3 regions of the Mesorhizobium sp. LNHC232B00 genome follow, and region 2 is predicted to be linked to each of the others. Evidence: predicted binding sites of a transcription regulator. Region 2 holds the regulator's gene; each other region holds the start of a gene.
What was found. The regulator LexA, encoded in region 2, represses DNA repair genes until DNA is damaged. The targets are predictions, from matches to a motif close to TGTTCNNNNTGTGTTCNG.

Region 1 (7,511 bases), on a different contig from region 2:
ATCGGTTCGCGTACGTGGCATGCGCCCGCCAAGATCAACCTGGCGCTGCATGTCACGGGAACGCGCGCCGACGGCTATCACCTGATCGAAAGCCTGGCGGTGTTCACGCGTTTTGGCGACCGGGTCGAGGTCGCGCTCGCCGACAGCGACGATTTCACCGTGTCCGGGCGCTATGCGCCGGAGGTTCCCCTCGACGCCGGCAATCTGGTGCTGAAGGCGCGCGATGCGCTGCGAGGAGAGGCCGGACCGCACAAGACCCCGCCTGTCGCCATCAAGCTTCAAAAGAACCTGCCTGTCGCCTCCGGTGTCGGCGGCGGATCCAGCGACGCGGCGGCGGTATTGCGCGGCCTGGCGCAGGCATGGGGTCTGGACATCGATGGCGCCGGGCTGGCGCGGATCGGTCTTTCGCTTGGCGCCGATGTGCCGATGTGCCTGGCGGCCAGGCCGCTGGTCGCGCGCGGCATTGGTGACGAGCTGTCGATGGTGCCGGACGTCTCGGCGCTGGGGCTGGTGCTGGTCAACCCGGGCATGCCGGTCTCGACGGCCGAGGTGTTTTCGGCACTTTCCCGCCGCGACAACGAGCCATTGCCGCCGTTGCCGCGCGGCATCGATTTTCACAGCCTGCGCAACTGGCTGGAACTCACCCGCAACGATCTCCAGCCGGCGGCGCTGGCGATACAGCCCGCCATAGGCCGGGCGCTTTCATGGCTCGACAAGGCTGGATCGGGTTTTTCACGCATGTCCGGATCGGGCGCGACGTGCTTCGGCCTGTTCGAGACCGGCAATGTCGCCAAGCGCGCGGCGGCCGAGATCCGCGGCCGCCAGCCCGACTGGTTCGTCGCGGCGACGCGCAGCATCGCATCGGAGGGCGCTGATGGCCAGAACTGACGAGAGCCGTTCCTTCGTTCCGGTGCGTATCGCGGTGCTGACCGTTTCCGACACACGCAGCCTCGCCGACGACAAATCCGGACAGACGCTGGCCGACCGCATCACCGAGGCCGGCCACATCCTGGCCGCCCGCGACATCGTCACCGACGACCGCGACAAGATCCGCGACAAGGTGCTTGGCTGGTCGAAGGACGCGGCGATCGACGTCGTCATCACCACCGGCGGGACGGGCTTCACCGGGCGTGACGTGACGCCGGAGGCGCTGGAACCGATCTTCGAAAAGCGCATGGATGGCTTTTCGGAAGTGTTCCACCGCATCTCCTACGACAAGATCGGCACCTCGACGATCCAGAGCCGGGCGACCGGCGGCGTCGTCAACGCCACCTTCATCTTCGTGCTGCCGGGCTCGCCCGGCGCCTGCAAGGATGCCTGGGACGGCATCTTGAAGGCGCAGCTCGACTACCGGCACATGCCCTGCAATTTCGTCGAGATCATGCCGCGCCTGGACGAGCACCTGCGGCGCGGCAAATCGGCTCCGTAAAAGCCGAGGCAAGGCGCCGGTTTCGCGCCGCGTTTGCCAGGCAAAAGGCTGCCCTCGCCTTCGAAAGACCATTCCAAACCCGATGCCGGAGGAAGTACCCTTCGTGGCGGCGGCCCTTGCCGTTGACGACGAGGCGGAAGCGATGACTGTGCACGCCGGCGGATGCCATTGCGGCAACATACGCCTTCAATTTTCAACCGACCTCGACCCCTCGCAAATCGAAGTCCGCGCCTGCCAATGCGCGTTTTGCATCAAACATGGCTCGCGCGCCGTTGCCGATCCGAATGGCCAATTGATCGTCTCGGTCGATGACGACGCCCGGTTGCACAGATACCGGTTCGGATTGCGCACCGCCGACTACTTGATCTGCCGGGACTGCGGCGTCTATGTCGCGGCGGTCACCACCGACGGCGGGGATGCAAGGGCGATCGTCATCGTCAATGCCCTGGACGACCGGCTGCGGTTCAGCCGCGAGCCAGCGGCCATGGACTATGATGCCGAGAGCAGGCAAGGCCGCATTGCCCGGCGACAGGCACGCTGGATGCCTGTGGATATCCTGTCCGCTTTCAGCGGATGACCGGTTCGCCGTGAAACCGCCGACGCGAAGGCGCGGATACGCCGAAGCCGACTTCCATCATCAGCCGCGGCGTGTGCGCCGGCACGGTGCCCATGTGCAAGCCGAACGGGTCCTCGACGAAGCCGAGCCCAGCTTCGCCGGTCAGCGTCACCGGGCTTTGCTCGCCATAGACGTCCAGGACCTCCTTGGCGGCATGGCCGACCAGCAGGGCCAGCTGATGCTTGAGGGCGCGGCGATTGTGGCTGCCCCCGACGTAGAGCAGCTGCAAAAGAATCACTTGCGCGATTCCCGCTTCGCCGGCGCTACCCAGATCTCGGCGTCGAGCTTCTTTGTCGCCAGGCCGCGTGCAAGCGCCTCGGCACTGCCGGCGTGCTTCGACAAGGACGCTGCCTGCCGCTTGCTGATCACCAGTCCGTCGGCCAGGGCGCGATTTCCCGAAAACACCCGCGCCAGGAACGGCACACGGCTGCCGCGTGAGCGCGAGAACCGCGCCGCCATCGTTTGCCGGGCCGTGTGGGCGACGACCGCTTCGGTCCAGCCATCCACCAGCCTTGCGCCCGGCTCCAGCAGCAACAGCCAGTCGCCCTTGGCTTGCCTGATGCCGGCGGCAACACCGCCGCTCGCCACATAATGGCAGCCGGCATGTTCAGCGACATGATGCGTCTGGTCGGTGGAGCCGGTATCGCAGACGACGACCTCGCGCACCACGCCCTCGACGGCGCCGCCAATCAGCGAGCCGAGCGTGCGGGCGAGAGCCTCCTCGTCATTGCGGGTTTCGATGAGAACACTGAGCATCGTCAGCCGAATAGCGGAAAGGCGGCCGCGATGCCAGTTCTTGCAACGCACCACAGAAAGTTCTTGCTTTGTTCTCCTCAAGGAAATAGGAATAATTTCATGAGCAGAGCGATTCGACACAACATGGACAGTCCCTGGGAGCGGGCGAAGATGGAGCCGATCATGCGCGCCGACATTGCAGCCTTCGGAGCAGGACGGGCCGAGATGGCCAATGCGATGATCGAGCAGAGCGGCATGCGCATCCGTCCGGATCGCAACCGTGGCCGCTCGGCGGGCATCAATCCGTCCGGCAGGTTCGAGCCGGTCACCCGTCATGTCTTCGACGATGGCTGGAGTTCGCTGGAGGAATTGCCGCCATTCAAGACCGAGGTGCAGGTGGAAAAGCCGCGCACCATCATCACCCGCAACGAATCGCCCGACATTTCCTTCGACCGTTCGATCAACCCCTATCGCGGCTGCGAACATGGCTGCGTCTATTGCTTCGCGCGGCCGACCCATTCGTTCATGGGCCTGTCGCCGGGCCTGGATTTCGAATCCAAGCTGTTCGCCAAGCCGGACGCGGCGCGGCTACTCGACAAGGAGCTGTCGAAGGACGGCTACCAGCCGCGCACCATCGCCATCGGCACCAACACCGATCCCTACCAGCCGATCGAGAAGCAGTACCGGATCATGCGCGAGATCCTCGAAGTACTGGAGGCGCGCGGCCATCCGGTCGGCATCGTCACCAAATCCGCTTTGGTGACCCGCGACATCGACATCCTGTCGCGCATGGCCGAGCGGGGGCTCGCCAAGGTGGCCCTGTCGGTAACGACGCTCGACCGCATGCTGGCGCGCACGATGGAGCCGCGCGCATCGACGCCGACCAAGCGGCTGGAAGCGATCAGGCAGCTTTCCGATGCCGGCATTCCGGCTTCGGTCATGGTGGCGCCGATCATCCCCGGCCTCACCGACCAGGAGATGGAACGGATCCTCGATTCGGCGAGCGCCGCCGGCGCGCGCGAGGCGGGTTATGTCGTGCTGCGCCTGCCGCTGGAGGTCAGCCCGATCTTCAAGGACTGGCTGCTGCGCCACTATCCCGACCGCTATCGCCACGTGATGTCGCTGATCCGCTCGATGCGCGACGGCAAGGACTACGATTCGGAATGGGGCAAGCGCATGAAGGGCGCCGGGCCCTATGCGTGGCAGATAGGCCGGCGCTTCGAGATCACCGCCAAGCGGCTCGGCCTCAATGCCGATCGGCGCACGCTGCGAACCGACCAGTTCGTTGCAGCCGGAAAGGACCAGGAGCAGCTGATGCTGCTTTGATCTGCCCTTTTCGCTTGTGAAATCCCGTCCGGCCTGCCCCGGCCAGCAGACGGTGCCCTCCCGGTCCGGCGCCCCACCCGACCCGGAGGGACTTGCGGAGAATCGGAACCGATGCGAACCTCGCCGCAACATGGCTCGCGCGCGTTCTGATTCTCCGCTTCTCTTCGAAATTGTCGAGAAACCCGATTTCTCCTTCGAGACGAAGGCTATGGCCGACGGTCTGTGGCCAGTGGCGGGGATGGACGAGGCTGGCCGTGGCCCGCTGGCCGGGCCGGTGGTCGCTGCGGCGGTGGTGCTCGACCCAGCCAACATTCCCGAAGGCCTCGATGATTCCAAACGGCTCAGCCATTTGCAGCGCGAGGCATTGTTCCTGCGCATTCTGGGCTCCGCGCAGGCGATCTCGATGGCCTCGATCAGTGCCGAGGGCATCGACGGCAGCAATATCCTCAAGGCGAGCCTTGAGGCGATGCGACGCGCGCTGGTCGGGCTGTCGGTTCGGCCTAAGCTCGCGCTTGCCGACGGACGCGACGTGCCGCCGGGGTTGCCGTGCGAGGGCCGCGCATTGATCAAGGGTGACCAACGCTCGCAATCGATCGCCGCTGCCTCCATCGTCGCCAAGGTCATGCGCGACCGCATGATGTGCGGTTGCGGCAGCCATAACGGCCGCTATGGATTCGAGGTGCACATGGGTTACGCCACGGCCCGGCACCGCACGGCGATCGAGGCGCACGGCCCGGTCGCGCGCCTGCATCGCGTGTCGTTTTCGCCGTTCAGGCTTGGCGGCGCCGAGGTGGTTGAAGAAGAGAGCTTCGACGGGTTGGATTGAGCGCCGGCGACGGTAGCTGATCTCCCCCCTTGAGGGGGAGATGTCCGGCAGGACAGAGGGGGGCGCTGTCCCGCCAGCCTATCAGCCAGTTGCGCCCAGGTTCCACGGATAATTCGCACCCGACGCAACCGATGAAAATCGAACTGCTGGCGTTCCTTCACGCCCCCCTCTGCCCTGCCGGGCATCTCCCCCACGAGGGGGGAGATCGGCAGCGTTGGCATCGACGCACAACAAAAAAGCCGCCAGGTTTCCCAAGCGGCTTTGATTGGACTGCGTTCGCTAAAGTCTAGTTGAGCTTTGCCTTCACGTCCGCCAGCGAAGCTTTGAACAGATCGGCTCCGGCCTTGACGTCGACCTTGGCGGCGAGCAGCGCGCGGGCGGCCTCGACGGCAATGTCGACGGCGCTGGCGCGGACTTCACTGATGGCGTCACGCTCGGCCTGGCCGATCTTCTGCTCGGCCAGCGCGGTGCGCCTGGTAACATAGTCTTCGGTCTTCTTGTGCGCTTCGGCGGCGAGCAGATCGGCCTCGCGCTTGGCGGCCGCGACAATGTCGGCTGCCTCCTGCTCGGCTTCCTTGCGCTTGCGCTGATACTGGCTGAGCAGTTGCTGGGCCTCCTCACGCAGCTTGCGTGCCTCGTCGAGTTCGCTGCTGATGCGCATGGCGCGGGCATCGAGCGCCTTGGCGATCAGGCGGGGCACCTTGATGTAGACGGCGATGGCCAGGAAGATGACAAGGGCTATCGTTGCCCAGAGCGTCGCGAGAGATGTAGCGTCCATGATGCGCTCCTCACCGGGCCACGGATTTGACCGCGGCCGCGATCTCGGCCTTGCTGGCCTTGCCGCCGACCAATGCTTCGACGATCGCCGAAGCGGTGTCCTCGGCGATGCTGCCGACTTCCTTCATGGCGTTGGCCTTGATGGAAGAAATGCGCGCCTCGGCCTCGCCGAGCTTCTCGTCGAGCGCGGCCTCGATCTTCTTGCGCGCGGTGTCGGCTTCCGCCTTGGCCGCATCGGCGGCCTGCTGGCCGATCGAGTTGGCGTTCTTCTTGGCTTCCGCCAGTTCCTGCTCGTAAGCGGCAACCGCGGCGTCGGCCTCGCCTTTCAGCTTGGCTGCCTGGTCGAGATCCTGGCTGATCCGGTCGTTGCGGACATCGATGATGCCGCCGACGCGCGGCACCACGACCCGCTTCAGGAAGAGGTAGAACAGCCCAAAAGTGATCGCCAGCCACAGAAGCTGCGACGGGAAAGTCGCAGGATCGAACGGCGGAAATGTGCCGTGCGCCTCAGCAGGCACGCTGGTGCCGGAATGCGTGTCGCCTTCCGTCGCAGCGTGGCTGGTATCGGCTGATGGCGCGGACTCTTGCGCAAAGGCAGATGTCACGAACATGGACTATCCCCAGATATCAGGCCCGCCGCTTGCGCGGCCGGCCTGTCCAATCTTCCCAGTGCTCAGCCGAACAGGGCCAGAAGCGCGATGAGAAGCGAGAAGATGCCCAGAGCTTCGGTCACGGCGAAGCCGAAGATCAGGCGGCCGAACTGGCCATCGGCAGCCGACGGGTTGCGCAGTGCGCCCGAGAGGTAGCTGCCGAAGATGTTGCCCAGGCCAATGCCCGCGCCACCCATGCCCAGGCAAGCGATGCCGGCGCCGATGTACTTTGCTGCTTCTGCGTCCATTTGTTCAACTCCTTTGGATCTGAAATTCCGTTGCGATTTCCATCCGGCGCCAATGTTGGAAACCTTGGGCCGGAAACTCTTGGGGCCTTAGTGCCCGGGATGCAGGGCGTCGTTGAGATACATGCAGGTCAACACCGCGAAGACGTAGGCCTGCAGGAAGGCGACCAGTAATTCAAGCGCCGTCAGCGCCACCGCCATGGCCAGCGGCAGGACCGAGCCCGCGACACCGACCGCGCCGAGCGCGGAGAGGCTGACAACGAAGCCGGAGAACACCTTGAGCGTGATGTGGCCCGCCAACATGTTGGCGAACAGACGAACCGAGAGGCTGACCGGGCGCGATACGAAGGAAATGACTTCGATCAACACCACCAGCGGCAGCAGGAACACCGGCACGCCATGCGGCACGAACAGTTTCAGGAAACCGAAGCCATGCTTCATGAAGCCGTAGACCACCACGGTTCCGATTACCAATGCGGCGAGGCCGAAGGTGACGATGATGTGGCTGGTGACGGTGAAGAAATAGGGGAACAGGCCGAGCAGGTTGGCGACCAGAACGAACATGAACAGCGAGAACACGAAGGGGAAGAACTTCATGCCTTGCGTGCCGGCGGCGTCGCGCAACATGTTGCCGACGAACTCATAGGCCATTTCGGAGATCGACTGCAGCCGGCCTGGAACCAGGCTGCGGCTCGACGTCGTCAGCAGCAGGAAGGCCGCGGCAACGACCACGGTCGCGACCATGAACAGTGCCGAATTCGTGAAAGACAGGTCGTAGCCGCCGATGTTAATCGGAACCAGCTTGATGATATGGAACTGGTGGATCGGATCGACCTTGTCAGCTGCCACGTTCTAACCCCGTCAATGCCGCGTACGGCCAAATTACCATTGCCGCGCGAGCGCGGCT
Region 2 (7,511 bases):
CGATGTTGCCGGCGTTGACGCCGACCTGCGTGTAGTTGACCGCGAAACTTGCCGGTACGGTGCCGTTGCGGACCGCGCTGTCGTCGGAGTTGACGACCGGGATGCCGGCCTGGCGAGCGGCCGCGGAGACGGCGGCGATCGCCGGCTGGATCAGGTTCGAAGCCGGGCCGTAGATGACGTCGGCCTTGCCGGCGAGCGAGGCGATGCGTTGCTGGATGTCATTGACGTTGTCGATGCCGACCTCCACGACCTCGAAGCCGGCCGCGGGCGCCGCCGCCTTGATCTTTTCGACGAGGGCAACGTCATTGGCCTCGCCTGGATTGTAAGGCACGCCGAAGCGCTTGGCGTTCGGCAACAGCTTCTTGGTGAAGGCCATCACCGCGGCGACATCCTGCAGATCGCTGGCGCCGGTCATACCTTCATCTCCCGCGTCCCACGACGGCACCAGCTTGGCCGCCACCGGATCGGTGACCGCGGCAAAGACGATCGGAATGCCGGAGCCCGCGAGTGCCTTCTTGGCGATCTGCGAGACCGGCGTGGTGATGGTGTAGATCAGCTTGGGCTGCTCGGCCTGCAGCTTGGCGATCATCTGCGGCACCAGCGATGCATCGAAATTGGTATGGCTCTCCGTGTAGACGACGTCCTTGCCCTCTACGAAGCCATTGTCCGTCAGCGCCTTCTTGAAGCCGGCTATGGCGGCGTTCAATTGCGGATGCTCGCCGAAATTGGCGATGCCGATACGGATCTGATCGGCCGCGGCGCTGCCGGCGCTGACCATCAATGCACCTGCCAGGGCCAATCCCGACAGCCATGCGGATTTCGACTTCAACATCATTTCCTCCCAGATTTGATCAGCGCCGCCTTCGGGGCACCTCCAGCGATCATGGTCAGTCCCTCGGCGCATGTCAAACATTATATATAACTCTTGCCATCACTCACCATCATATATAATTTCTCCAATGGCAGAGAACGAATGGATCGCGATGCAGGACCAGAAGAACTCCACCAAGACGGAAGCCGCCTACCAGCTTCTGCGGCGCGATATCCTCACCACCCGTCTCATGCCGGGTGCCCCGCTCAAGCTCAGCGCCTTGCGCGGCACCTATGGAGTTGGCTGGACGCCGCTGCGCGAAGCGTTGTCGCGCCTCGAAGCCGAACGCCTGGTCACCGCCATCAGCAATCGCGGCTTCGCGGTCGCCCCCGTGTCCCGCGCCGAACTTGAGGATCTGGCGCGCGCGAGGATGGTCGTCGAGATACCGCTCTTCCAGGAATCGATGGAGAAAGGCGGCCGGCAGTGGGAAGACGCGGTCGTCACCGCGCACTACCGGCTCGCCCGCTGCAAGACCGCGGTGGATGACCCATCGGATGCCGCCGTCGACCAATGGGACGAGAACCACGAGGCTTTTCACGCGGCGCTGCTGAGTGCGGCGACGTCCAGCTGGCTGTTGCGGTTTCGCTCGACGATCTCGGACCAGCTGCGCCGGCACCATCGCTTTCTTGGGCTGGCGCCGACATTGCGGGCCGCGGCCGGCCTCAAGGCTGGCTACGAGGAGGCCATGGACGCGCTGCGCGAGGCGATGGCGATCGAGCACCACACCGCAATCATGGAAGCCGCCCTGGACCGCGACGTCGAGCGGGCAAAAGCGCTGATGACGGCCCACATCGGTTATACGCTGCACGTCTATGTCCACACCGAGGACGGCGACGCGAACAAGGACGTCGGGCGCGCCGGCAGCTTGAAAGCGGTTGCCGGATGATTTCGGCACCTCCGCATCGTCCGACGCTTGGCGAGATTGCCGAAGCCCGCGATCGGTACCTGCTTCCGAACAGCTATTGTTGGCGTTTTGATTTCGTTTCGTTCACGGCAGGCAAGCCGATCGCAGGCGCGGAAATCGGCATCGCCGGGCTCTGCCGTCGGCTGATGCCGAGCCATGTCGCAAGACAGGCCACAGGCTATTAACCAAGACATTTCAATGCGGGCGACGGGCGGCAACGGGCGAAAATCCCCGATTTCCGGCCTGTCCGGCTCTGCAAATGATTACGGCCCTCTTACCAAATTCACTAAACTTTAAACGGTTGCAGAACACAACTGGAACAGATAGTGTTTGTTCTGGGTTTGTTTTTTCGATTCTGGATCAGAACCATTCTGGATCAAAACCTTGTCCAGATGCCTTGGGGGCCGCCATGCTGACACGCAAGCAACATGAACTCTTGATGTTCATTCATGAACGGCTCAAGGAAAGCGGTATTCCGCCCTCCTTCGACGAGATGAAAGAGGCGCTCGACCTCGCCTCCAAATCAGGGATCCATCGCTTGATCACGGCGCTGGAGGAACGCGGCTTCATTCGCCGGCTGCCCAACCGAGCGCGTGCGCTGGAAGTGCTGCGGCTGCCCGATTCGATCGCGCCGGGCCTCAACGCGGCGAAGAAATTCTCGCCAAGTGTCATCCAGGGAAGTCTCGGCCAAGGCGGTTTCGGTCAGGGCAGCCTCGGCCGCCAGATCAAGCCGGCACCGTCGCGCTTTGCCGCTGCCGGCAACGACGACGATGCGGTACCAGCGGTGTCCATCCCGGTTATGGGTCGCATCGCTGCCGGTGTGCCCATCGATGCCATCCAGCATCAGACGCATACCATCTCGGTGCCGCCGGACATGATCATGGGCGGCGAGCACTATGCGCTGGAGGTCAAGGGCGACTCGATGATCGAGGCCGGCATCTTCGATGGCGACACGGTCATTATCCGCAACGCCGATACGGCGAGTCCGGGCGAGATCGTCGTGGCGCTGGTCGACGAGGAGGAAGCGACCCTGAAGCGGTTCCGCCGCAAGGGTGCCTCGATTGCGCTTGAAGCCGCCAATCCGGCCTACGAGACGCGCATCTTCGGGCCGGACAGGGTCAAGGTGCAGGGCAAGCTCGTCGGGCTGATCAGGCGCTACTGAGCCGGCACGGCACTTGGCTTGTCAGGTTTGCGATAGGGCTGCAGGCCCCTCGCCTCGCGCGAAAATTTTCGCTGCGCGTGCCAGGGCCGATACGGGCTGTCCACCGCGAAGCTGATGGTTGGCGGACCGGTGGCCGATTGGCGGTCGAAGAAGATGGCCGCGCTGCCCTTGCGGGCGAGCTGCCGTTTGGTGACGACGAGAACCAGCGGATTGTGGCAGGCGTCGTAGGCCGTTGCGTCATTGACGATGATCAGGTCGGCGAAGCCACAGGCCTTCCAGGTATCCTTGCGGTCTTCGACATGCGCTATGATCGCACCGGACGGGTGCCTGGCGAGACAGACACCGTCGGTGCAATAGAACGGCGCTCCCGGCGGCAGGCTGACGGCATCAGCAATATCGAATTGTCCATCCGCCTTGTCGAACATCTCCGGCAGGATGATGGTTTCGGATCTCAGCGCGCGTTTCCAGTTGTCGACGGTGAATTCGTTCGGCCGGGCCCGGCTGACCGCGAGTTCGCCACCGCCGATCGGCAGCGCGACCAGCCGCGCGTCTTCCGAGACCAGCACATCCGGCGTGCGCGTGTCGGACACCACCAGCAAGCCGGCGAGCGCGAATGGAAGCGCTGCAAGCCGCAGCCACGTCGTCGCCATCGTCGCGATGACCAGGGCAATTGCCACCAGCAGAACGGATTGCTGTGAGATGAGCCCGACCGCATCGACCGGAGAGCGTTCTGATATCCACGCCGAAATGGCGATCATCGCGGTCAGGCCCTTGCCCATCAGGTAAAGGGATGGCGCGTCCAGGCCGAACGGCATCAGCAGCGCGCTGGCAACGGCCAGGAACATCACGAGTGAGACGATCGGCATGACGGCCAGATTGGCGAACAGGCTGAGCGGCGACACCCGCTGGAAATGCCAGATGGCAAACAGCGCCGTGGCGCTGCCGGCGATGATCGACGTCATGGCCAGCCCGCCTGTCGCCAGCAGGAATTTGCGCGTCAGGAAACCCGGCAAGGAGCGCTTCGGCGGCGGCGGTCTGGTCTTTCCCGCCCGGTGATCCGCCCAGCCGGCATAGGCGCCAACCAGGGCCGCGGTCGCGGCGAACGACATCTGGAAGCTCGGGCCGACCACCTCATGCGGCGAGACCAGGATGACGGCGATCGCCGAGATCGCCAGATTGCGCATGGTCAGCGCCGCGCGATCGAACAGGACGGCAATCAGCATCACCGCCAGCATGATGAAGCTGCGCTCGGCGGCGACGACGACGCCGGAGATGACGAGATAGGCGGCGATCGAGAAAAGTGCTGCCGCGGCCGCGTATTTCTTCACCGGCCGGCGCGCGGAAAAGTCCGGGAACAGCGCGAAGGCGCCGCGCAGCAGTCCCATGATGGTGCCGGCGACCAGCGCCATGTGCAGTCCCGAAATGGAGATGATGTGATAGATGCCGGTGCGCCGCATCGCTTCGTTGATTTCGTCGGGGATGCCGGCGCGCACGCCGACGATCAACGCCGCCGCGATCTCGCCTTCTGCGCCGCCGACGCTGCCCCTGATATGGTCGGCAATGGCTTCGCGGGCGTTCTCTATCGCTGATGAAAGGCGGGCCGACAGCGGCATGCCAGCGTCGTCGGCTGCAACGACTTTTGGATTGCCGAGAAAGAACCCGCTGCCACCGATGCCGGCGAAATAGCTGTCGAAGGAGAAATCATAGCTGTCCGGCCGCACCGGACCGGTCGGCGGCAACAGCTTGGCATAGCCGGTAATAAGGGAGCCGGCGGTCATTTCCGGCGGTATCTTGCGTGTCGAAAGCCGGACCCTTTCCGGCGCGTAGCGCAGTTTCGGCCGGGCGGTCGACGTCACGTCGATGGTAAGCCGGATGCGGCCGGTCTCCATCTCATCGATCGAGACGACGCGGCCGCTCAGTTGCGTCGAGATTTCCGAGCCCAGCATCTGGGTTCCCGTGCGCCACGTCTCGACCTTGGCGGCGAGCAAGCCAAGCGCGCACAGCAATGCCGCCGTCAGGAACAGATGGGTTTTCGGCCACGAGCGCGAGACAATCGCCAGGAAGCCCATGAGGGCCACCACCGCGACAGGCCTGGCGAAGTCCGGTTCGGCTGCCAGGGAAAAATAGCCGATCGCGCCGATTGCAAGGCAAACCGGCACCAGCAGGAAGCCAATGCCGCGGTCAAGCTCCAGCTCCGCCGCCGCAGTGATGCCGTTGCGCAGGCGCGGCAATGACAGCCGGCCGAGTTGCCGGCGCACACGTACGATCCTGCCGGCCGGCGACGGAATTGGCGCGGGGATATCCGGTGCGGGCTGGTTGCCGGAACCCGGCACGAGAGGCGATTGCGTCGGCAGCGAGGCCGGCAGCGGCATCGCAAACAGGGACCGCTCGCTGACGCCAACAATGGCGTCCTCGCCCTGATCCGAGCCCCGGCTTCGTCCAGCCATCGGGTCTGCCCCTTGCACCCCTGACGCCCTATGCTACATGAACGCGCGACGCGCGAAAGTCCGCGCACCCACACCCGCCCCAGACGCTTCCCGAGAGTTCCATGTCCGACAAGGTCGTCACCCGTTTTGCCCCCTCGCCCACCGGCTACCTGCACATAGGCGGCGCGCGCACGGCGCTGTTCAACTGGCTGTACGCAAAGCACACCGCCGGCACGATGCTGCTGCGCATCGAGGACACCGATCGCGAGCGTTCGACCGAGGCGGCGACGGCGGCGATCCTGGACGGCCTCACCTGGCTCGGTCTGGGCTGGGATGGCGAGGCGGTTTCGCAGTTCGAGCGCGCGCCGCGCCACCGCGAGGTGGCCGAGGAGCTGGTGCGCCTGGGCAAGGCCTATTACAGCTACGAGACTCCCGCCGAGCTCGAGGCGATGCGCGAGGCGGCGCGCGCCAAGGGCCTGCCGCCGCGCTACAACGGCCAGTGGCGCGATCGTGATCCGTCCGAGGCACCGCCCGGCGTCAAGGGCGCCATCCGTGTCAAGGCGCCGACCGAGGGCGAGACCGTGGTACACGACCGCGTGCAGGGCGAGGTGCGCTTCCCCAACAAGGATCTCGACGACTTCATCATCCTGCGCTCCGACGGCAACCCGACCTACATGCATGCCGTCGTCGTTGACGACCACGACATGGGCATCACCCACATCATCCGTGGCGACGACCACCTGACCAATGCCGCCCGCCAGACCGTGATCTACAACGCCATGGGTTGGGATGTGCCGTCGATGTCGCACATCCCGCTGATCCATGGCGCCGACGGTGCCAAGCTGTCGAAGCGGCACGGCGCGCTTGGCGTCGAAGCCTACCGCGCCATGGGCTACCTGCCAGAGGCGCTGCTCAACTACCTGGCGCGCCTGGGCTGGAGCCATGGCGACGACGAGATCATGTCGATCAAGGACATGGTGTCCTGGTTCGACATAGGCGACGTCAACAAGGGCGCGGCCCGTTTCGATTTCGCCAAGCTGGAGGCGATCAACGGCGCCCATATGCGCCGCATGGCCGATGCCGAACTTTTGGACATCTTCATCGCCACCTTGCCCTACCTCGAGGGTGGCCCGGCGATGGCCGCGCGCCTCGACGACCGCAACAAGGCGCAACTGCTGGCAGCGCTTCCCGGCTTGAAGGAGCGCGCCAAGACGCTGGTCGAGCTCGTCGACGGCGCCGCCTTCCTGTTTGCCACGCGGCCGCTGCCGATCGACGAAAAGGCGGCACTCCTGCTCAACGACGATGCCCGCAAGATCCTGCGCGGCGCTCACGAAGCTTTGAACGCGCTGTCGGGCGACTGGACGGCCGCGGCCGCGGAGGCCGCGATCCGCGACTACGCGCTGGCCGGTGGCCACAAGCTTGGCGCCGTGGCGCAGCCTCTGCGGGCCGCCCTGACGGGCAAAAGCACCTCGCCAGGCGTGTTCGACGTGCTTGCCGTGCTGGGGCGCGAAGAGAGCCTGGCGCGCATAGCCGATCAAATCGATTAGGAGCAAACTGGCCCAAGAAGATTGGCATTGAAAGGCGGGTTTCGCAGTGCAACATTAGGCCCTGGCCCAATCTGGCACGCACCCTCCTGAAATGCGGTGGCGAATACGCGCATTGCGGTGATTTCGACGTGTCGCTCTGCAGAAATTTGCCTTTGCCGGCATGAGGAAACGAGAAGGAGTTTGCAATGACCGAAGCTGCGACAAAACTGGAATTTGGCGGCAAGACCCAAGAGGCCACGGCAAAGCTGGAATTCGGCGGCAAGACTCATGAGTTCAAGGTGCGAAGCGGTTCCGTCGGGCCCGACGTCATCGACATCGCTTCGCTCTACAGCACCACCGGTGCCTTCACCTACGATCCGGGCTTCACCTCCACAGCGAGCTGCGAGTCTGAGATCACTTTCATCGATGGCGATGCCGGCATCCTCCTGCACCGCGGCTATCCGATCGACCAGTTGGCCGAACACGGCGATTTCCTCGAAGTCTGCTATCTCCTGCTCTACGGCGAACTGCCGACCAAGGCGCAGAAGGACGATTTCGATTACCGTGTAACGCGCCACACCATGGTGCACGAGCAGATGTCGCGCTTCTTCACCGGCTTCCG
Region 3 (7,511 bases), on a different contig from region 2:
AAGTGTCTGGGTGTCGGCGACCAGCTTCCTGTGCAGGCCGGAAAGCGTTGCCGGATCGCCGCTGGAGAACGCACCGCCGGCATAGGTCGCGAGATCGATGATGCAGCGCTTCAGCCGCGAGATGATGGCGTCACTGGCCAGCTTGGGCAGGATCAGCCGGCTTGTCAGGCCGGCGCAGACAATGCCGAGCACGATCTCGGCACAACGCGCGGCCGCGAGGTCCACGACCAGATGCGGCTGCCCGAAGGCGGGCAGGCCGATGATCATCGCCGTATAGCCGGCAAGTGCCGCACCATAGGCTTCGGGATTGCGCAGCAGCGACGAGACGAAGGTGCAGATGCCGATCCAGACCGCGAGCACCGTCACCAGCACCCAGGGGCCGGTGCCGAACGCGGTGGTGATGCCGATCGCCGCGACGCCGCCCACAAGCGTGCCGAGCAGCCGGTAAAAGCCCTTTGCCAGCACCATGCCGGCGACCGGCTGGGCAACGATGAAAACCGTCATCATCGCCCATTGCGGGTGGTCGAGCTTCAGTGCATAGGCGGCCAGAAGCGCGATCAGGCCGGCCGAAACAGTTCTAAGGGCGAAAATCCAGTCCGAACGCGTCGGCTGCGTCAGCCCGGCCAGATTGGTCTCGAAATAGCCCTTCAGCCGCACCCAGGTCACATGCTGGTCTCCGTACCCGCACGGACAAAGTAGAGCAGTGGGCGGCTAGATATCCAGCACTTCCGCCTCGGCGAATTCGGCACGTTCCTGGATGAAACGGAAGCGGGCTTCGGGCTTGGTGCCCATCAGCTCATCGACCCTGTCCTTGGTGGCCGAATCGACTTCGTTCACATCGACCCTGAGGAGTGTGCGCTTCCTCGGGTCCATGGTGGTTTCCTTGAGCTGTGCGGCCATCATCTCGCCCAGGCCCTTGAAGCGGCCAAGCTCGACCTTGCCGCGCCCGGTGAATTCGGTGCGCAGCAGCTCGTCCTTGTGCGCGTCGTCGCGGGCGTAGGCGACCTTGCCGCCCTGCCTGATCGAGTACAGCGGCGGCACCGCGAGATAGAGGTGTCCACCGCGCACCAGCGCGGGCATCTCCTGGTAGAAGAAGGTGATCAGCAACGAGGCGATGTGAGCGCCGTCGACGTCGGCGTCGGTCATGATGATGACGCGGTCGTAGCGCAGATCCTCGTCGCGGTACTTCGATCGCGTGCCGCAGCCGAGCGCCTGGATCAGGTCCGATATCTGCTGGTTGGCGGCCAGCTTGTCGTTGCCGGCGCTGGCGACGTTGAGGATTTTGCCGCGCAGCGGCAGCACCGCCTGGCTGGCGCGGTCGCGTGCCTGCTTGGCCGAGCCGCCCGCCGAGTCACCTTCGACGATGAAGAGTTCGGCACCGGCGGCGGCGTTCTGGGTGCAGTCGGCGAGTTTGCCTGGCAGGCGCAGCTTGCGCACCGCGCTCTTGCGCGACACTTCCTTTTCCTGGCGACGGCGCACCCGTTCGTCGGCGCGCGCGATCACCCATTCGAGCAGCTTGGAGGCTTCCTGCGGATTGTCGGCCAGCCAATGGTCGAATGGATCGCGGATCGCGGTCTCGACAATTCGAATGGCCTCTATCGTCGCCAGCCTGTCCTTGGTCTGGCCGACGAATTCCGGCTCGCGGATGAACACCGACAGCATGCCCGCCGCCGAGATCATGACGTCTTCCGAGGTGACGATCGAGGCGCGCTTGTTGCCGACGAGTTCGGCATAGGCGCGCAGGCCCCGTGTCAGCACATTGCGGAAACCGGCCTCGTGCGTGCCGCCTTCACCGGTCGGGATGGTGTTGCAGTAGGAATTGACGAAGCCGTCGCCGCCGAACCAGGTCACCGCCCATTCGAGCGAGCCATGGCCGCCTTGCTTGTCGCTCTTTCCGGCGAAGATTTCGCGCGTCACCTGGAAATCGTCGCCCAGCGATGCCTTGAGATAGTCCTTCAAGCCACCGGGAAAATGAAATTCCGCCTTGGCCGGCGTCTGGTCCTTTTCCTTGATCAGCGACGGATCGCAGGTCCAGCGGATCTCGACACCACCGAACAGATAGGCCTTCGAGCGCGTCATGCGGTAAAGCCGCGCCGGCTCGAACGCGGCACCCTTGCCGAATATCTGCTCGTCGGGGTGGAAGCGGATCTTGGTACCGCGCCGGTTGTGGACTTCGCCAAGGTGCTCGAGGCCGCTGACCGGAACGCCGCGCGAGAATCTCTGCCGGTAGAGCTGGCGGCCACGCGCGACTTCTACCTCGAGATGATCCGATAGCGCGTTGACCACGGACACGCCGACGCCGTGCAGGCCGCCTGAGGTCTCGTAGACCTTGGAATCGAACTTACCGCCCGAATGCAGCGTCGTCATGATCACTTCGAGCGCCGGCTTCTTGAATTTCGGGTGAGGATCGACCGGAATGCCGCGGCCATTGTCGGTGACGGAGAGATAACCGTCGGCCGAAAGCTCGACATCGATGAAAGTGGCGTGGCCGGCAACCGCCTCGTCCATCGAATTGTCGATGACCTCGGCGAACAGATGGTGCATCGCCTTGTCGTCGGTGCCGCCGATATACATGCCCGGCCGGCGCCGCACCGGCTCCAGGCCTTCGAGCACCTCGATGTCGGCGGCGCTGTAGCCCTCCGAACCGTCGCGGCTTGCCGCCGGCCGCTTGGCTGCCGCCTGCACCAGCGGATCCGCCGGGCGCGCCGGTGCGCGGACCGGCTGCGGTTGCTTGTCCAGGTCGCCGAAAAGGTCGTTGTTGTCGTCCATGCCTGCCATAGGTCCGGTGCTGCGAATCACCCGCCGATACTGCCACGCTTTTCAGCGCCAAGCGACGGAGGTTCCTGTTACGTTCGGGGATCCGGCCCGTCTTATCCTAAAACCATTCGATAACCAAGCGGGCGGAAATAGGTCGAATGCCGTCGTTCTGCGTTCCTGATTCTTTAACAATGCCACGTAGCGTGAGCCCAACATAACAAGAAACTACGGGCATCAGGGGTTTGGGCGTGAGGGGCAAGGCTATAACGATGATCGGTATCGCCGCCGTTTTCGGCGCGATCTCGATCTTTGCCGCGGATTTCTGGGTCAAAAGCCAGGCCGATGCCCAGGAGAAGACAGCCTCGATCGTCGCGCCGGCCCCGCCCAAGATCGAATTCAAGACCATCGTGGTGGCCAACGCTCCGTTGCGCTACGGCATGGAACTCGATCGCACGAAGCTCATCGAAATTCCCTGGCCGCAGGATTCGCTGCCGCAAGGCGCCTTTGCCACGATCGATGGGCTGCTCGGCGAAGGCGGCCGCGTCGTGCTGTCGCCGGTCGAGGTCAACGAACCGGTGCTGCTCACCAAGCTGTCGGGGCCGAACGGCCGGGCGACGCTTTCCAACATGCTGACGCCCGGAATGCGGGCGGTTACCATCCGCACCGATGAGATCGCCGGTGTCGGCGGCTTCGTCACGCCGGGCGACCGCGTCGATGTCGTGCTGACGCGCGATGCCGGTGAAATCCAGGAGGTCGCCAAGAACGCGCAAGGGGCGGCCGGTTCGACCATCACTTCCGAAATCGTCGTCGCCGACGCCAAGGTGCTGAGCGTCGGCCAGGGCGCCGACGAGCGCCAGACGGCGCCGCAGATCGCCAATTCCGTGACTCTCGAGGTGACGACCGAGGGCGCCCAGAAAGTGGCGCTTGCCCGCACCGTCGGCACGCTGTCGCTCTCGCTTCGCTCGGCCAGCGAAGGCGGCGACGGCAAGAACGGCGTCACCACCATCTCCTCCTTTGGCGGATCGGTGGCGTCCAAGGCGCAGGCCACGGCCGGCTCGTTATTCGATGCCATGACCAAGGAGCCGGAGAAGCCGAAATTCAAGACGGTCATCGTGACGCGTGGCACGAAGGCCGAGGAATATCAGGTTCCGGCGCGGGACCAGAAGTAAAAGGCCGGTGGGGACCGGGTGGGACGGGACAATGCTGATGCGTACCCTATATGGAATGACGGGCCGGTCGTGCTTCGTGCGCGCCCTGGCGATGGCGGTTTCGCTGGCCGCGGGCGCGATGCTCGCCTTCGCCAGCGCGGCCAGGGCGGATAATGACATCGTCTATGTCTCGGCGACCAAGAATGCGTCGATCAAAGTCGCCAAGGGCAAGCCCAAGACGATCATCACGAGCGCGGCTTTCTACCAGATCGTCATCGGCGATCCCGAGATCGCCAACGTCAATCCGCTGACCGATAAATCCTTCTATGTGCTGGGCAACAATCTCGGCACCACCGGCATCGCGCTGTTCGACGACAAAAAGCAGCTTGTCGGGACCGTCGACATCGAGGTGACGCTCGACACCGACGAACTGGCGAACACCATCCGCGCCAGCGTGCCGGACGCCAAGATCAAGGTCGGCTCGGCCAACGGCCGCGTGGTGCTGTCGGGCGAGGCGGACGACGCTGTCGCCGCCGAGAAGGCAAACAAGATCGCCACCCGCTTTTCCGGCAACGAGGAGGTGATCAATTCGGTCAACATCTCGTCGTCGCAGCAAGTCCAGCTCAATGTCCGCTTCGTCGAGATCAACCGCCAGGCGGGTCAGGATCTGGGTGCAAAATACAGCGCCAATTTCGCCTACGGCTTCGGCGGACGCGATGTTTCGCTCGATCCCGGCACGGTGCCGGCGGCGGGAACCGGTGAAATCATCGGCCGGCTACTATCCAATGGCGTCTCCATCGATATCGCCATCAAGGCGCTGGAAGAGCGCGGCCTTGCCCGGCGGCTGGCGGAACCGAACCTTATCGCCCGTTCCGGCGAGACGGCGAGCTTCCTGGCCGGCGGCGAATTCCCGATTCCGGTTTCGGAGGACAACGGCAAGATCTCCGTCAGTTACAAGAAATACGGCGTCAGCCTGGATTTCAAGCCGACCGTGCTCAAGGACGGATTGGTCAGCCTGGACATCGCGCCGGAAGTCTCTTCGATCGACGCGTCGGCATCCTACAACATCGGCAACATTTCGGTGCCGGGTTTCATCGTGCGCCGTGCCAGGACGTCGGTCGACCTGAAGAACGGCCAGAGCTTCATGATCGCGGGGCTGCTGCAGTCGCAGAACGACATCACCACCTCGCGCATTCCCGGCCTCGGCAAGATGCCGGTGCTTGGAGCGCTGTTCTCGTCGAAATCCTACCAGCGGCGCGAGACCGATCTGGTCATCATCGTCACGCCCTATCTGGTCAAACCGGTCGATCCGTCGAAGAAAATGGCCGTGCCGACCGACGGCACGCAACCGGCCAGCAACGCCGACTACTTCCTCAACAACACGGAGGAAGTGAAAGGGTCGGATACCAACCGCGCCCTGGCTATGGCTGACGGCGGCGCCGCACGGGCCGCTCCCGCCACCACGGTCGGACATTTCCTCGACCTGCCGAAGGACTGAAGCCATGCGTCTGATCCTGAGATCGAGCGTCGCCTTGCTGCTTGCCGGTTTCGCCGGCGGCTGCACCAGCGACGACTATGTGCGCAGCGAAGGCGTGACGTCAGGCGCCGGTGACGCCCAGGCCGCCAACACCGTCATGCAGATGGTCGACCCGTGGAAGTACGGTGTCCAGAACACCAGGCTTCTGGTGCCTGCGAAGCGTGGCGATGCCGGACCCGTCACACCCGATCAGGCGGCAGGCGCGAAGGCAGCGCAAACAAGCACAAGCGACTGAATCGAAAAAGGCAATCGATCAAGGCGATCGACCTACAGGCGGCAAGAATGGCAAACGGCATCAAGACCAAGAAGATCCTGCTCGTATCCACGGACAGGGCCTTCGTGCAGGACACGCGGACCGCGTTCGCCGCTTCCGAGATCATCCAGCTCTCGACGGTGGACAAGAGTGTCACCGAACTGCGCGGCGAGGTCCAGGAGACCGACTTCGGCGTCATCATCGTCGACATGGACGCGGCAAGGCTGGAGGAAGTCGAGTCGCTGCAGCGCATCATGCGCCGGCTGGAAGGCAAGGCGCCGGTGGTCGTGGTCACCCAGGAGTTCAACGCCGCTGCCGTGCGCATCCTGGTGCAGCTCAAGGTCGCCGACTTCCTGGTCAAGCCGATCACCACGGCCGACCTGGTGCGTTCGGTCGTGCGGGCCCTGCAAGGGCCGGGGCGCGAGGAAAACACCGAGTCGCAGATTTACACTTTCATGCCGGCCGCGGGCGGCGTCGGCACCACGACGTTGGCGCTGCAGACCGCTTTCCAGCTGCATCACTCGGTGACGCGCGGTGCCTCGACCTGCGTGGTCGACCTCAATTTCCAGCAAGGTGCCTGCGCCGAATATCTCGATCTCGAGCCGCGGTTCGACATCACCGAGATCGAGAACCAGCCCGAACGCCTCGACCGGCAGCTGCTCGACGTGATGCTGTCCAAGCATGCGAGCGGGCTTTGCGTGCTGGCGGCGCCGACGCATCCCTCGGAAATGCGCTCATTCAAGACCGATGTCGTGGTGCGCATGCTCGATCTCGTGTCGGCCTACTTCGACAATGTCGTCATCGACATGCCGCGGACCTGGTTCCCCTGGACGGAAACGGTGCTGCTTGGCTCCAACAAGCTCTACATCGTCGCCGAGATGACGGTGCCGTGCCTGCGCCACACGCAAAGGCTGATCCAGGCGGTCTACGAGACGGTGGGCAAGGAAGTGAAGCCGAACGTCATCGTGAACCGTTTCGAGCAGAAGATGTTCGACAACGGCATCAAGCAGGCGGACGTCCAGGAAATCCTGGGCGAGCATTTCGTCGGCGGGATCGCCAACAACTACCGGCTGGTGCGCGAGGCGGTCGACCGCGGTGTACCGCTGCACGAGATCGATCCCAACGCCAACGTCGTCAACGACCTGAAGCGGATCATCCTTCCGGAAGAGGCTGTCGCGATTGGAGCCAAGTCGAAATCGCTGTTTGGCCTAGGCAGGGGCCTGTTGAAGAGGAAGGCCGGATGACCAGCCGTTTTTCCACCCTGCAGAACCGCGATGCGCGCCCACAGCGCCCGGCGGAATCAGCCCCGGTCGCGCACCATGCGGTCGTCATCCCAACCAGTCGAAAAGCTTTGCCGGCAAAGCCGGAGACGGCACCTGCAAAGAATGCCAACAAGGTCCTGGATGCCCGCGTGCGCATCCACAGGATGCTGTTGGAGGAGATCAACCTTGTCGCGCTGGAGCGTTTGCCCCGCGACGAGATGCGCCGGCAGGTGCATGATTTCGTTTCGGAAAAAACCAGGCAGGAGCGGATGGCGATCAACACCGCCGAACTCGACGCACTGGTCGACGACATCGTCGACGAGATGGTCGGCCTCGGTCCGCTGGAGCCGCTGCTTAAGGATCCCGACATCAACGATATCCTGATCAACGGCCATCAGAACTGCTTTGTCGAAAAGAAGGGCAAGCTGCAGCAGGTTCACATCCCGTTCAAGGATGAGGCGCATCTCCTGCGGATCATCAACAAGATCGTCGCGGCCGTTGGCCGGCGCGTCGATGAATCGCAGCCGATGGTCGATGCGCGCATGCTGGACGGC

Region 1: the regulator LexA is predicted to act here: its motif matches at 2,860-2,877, upstream of X743_RS161770 (PA0069 family radical SAM protein).
Region 3: the regulator LexA is predicted to act here: its motif matches at 2,839-2,856, upstream of parE (DNA topoisomerase IV subunit B).

Annotation. Positions count from the first base shown of each region.
Region 1 is NZ_AYWP01000003.1:530,623-538,133, forward strand. Features, by position in the region: gene X743_RS161790 (4-(cytidine 5'-diphospho)-2-C-methyl-D-erythritol kinase) at 1-888, shown strand, start outside; gene moaB (molybdenum cofactor biosynthesis protein B) at 875-1,429, shown strand; gene X743_RS24325 (aldehyde-activating protein) at 1,533-2,006, shown strand; partial or broken gene X743_RS161780 (hypothetical protein) at 1,996-2,265, opposite strand; gene X743_RS161775 (glycosyltransferase) at 2,280-2,801, opposite strand; gene X743_RS161770 (PA0069 family radical SAM protein) at 2,952-4,106, shown strand; gene X743_RS161765 (ribonuclease HII) at 4,237-4,932, shown strand; gene X743_RS161760 (F0F1 ATP synthase subunit B) at 5,219-5,710, opposite strand; gene X743_RS161755 (F0F1 ATP synthase subunit B) at 5,721-6,320, opposite strand; gene X743_RS161750 (F0F1 ATP synthase subunit C) at 6,383-6,607, opposite strand; gene X743_RS161745 (F0F1 ATP synthase subunit A) at 6,695-7,453, opposite strand; gene X743_RS161740 (AtpZ/AtpI family protein) at 7,510-7,511, opposite strand, start outside.
Region 2 is NZ_AYWP01000005.1:108,925-116,435, reverse strand. Features, by position in the region: gene X743_RS159735 (ABC transporter substrate-binding protein) at 1-832, opposite strand, end outside; gene X743_RS159740 (GntR family transcriptional regulator) at 984-1,757, shown strand; gene lexA (transcriptional repressor LexA) at 2,185-2,937, shown strand; gene X743_RS159755 (ComEC/Rec2 family competence protein) at 2,931-5,384, opposite strand; gene gltX (glutamate--tRNA ligase) at 5,486-6,910, shown strand; gene gltA (citrate synthase) at 7,096-7,511, shown strand, end outside.
Region 3 is NZ_AYWP01000001.1:364,143-371,653, forward strand. Features, by position in the region: gene X743_RS166860 (FUSC family protein) at 1-666, opposite strand, end outside; gene parE (DNA topoisomerase IV subunit B) at 712-2,769, opposite strand; gene cpaB (Flp pilus assembly protein CpaB) at 3,027-3,926, shown strand; gene X743_RS166845 (type II and III secretion system protein family protein) at 3,958-5,403, shown strand; gene X743_RS166840 (hypothetical protein) at 5,408-5,677, shown strand; gene X743_RS166835 (response regulator/pilus assembly protein) at 5,725-6,939, shown strand; gene X743_RS166830 (CpaF family protein) at 6,936-7,511, shown strand, end outside.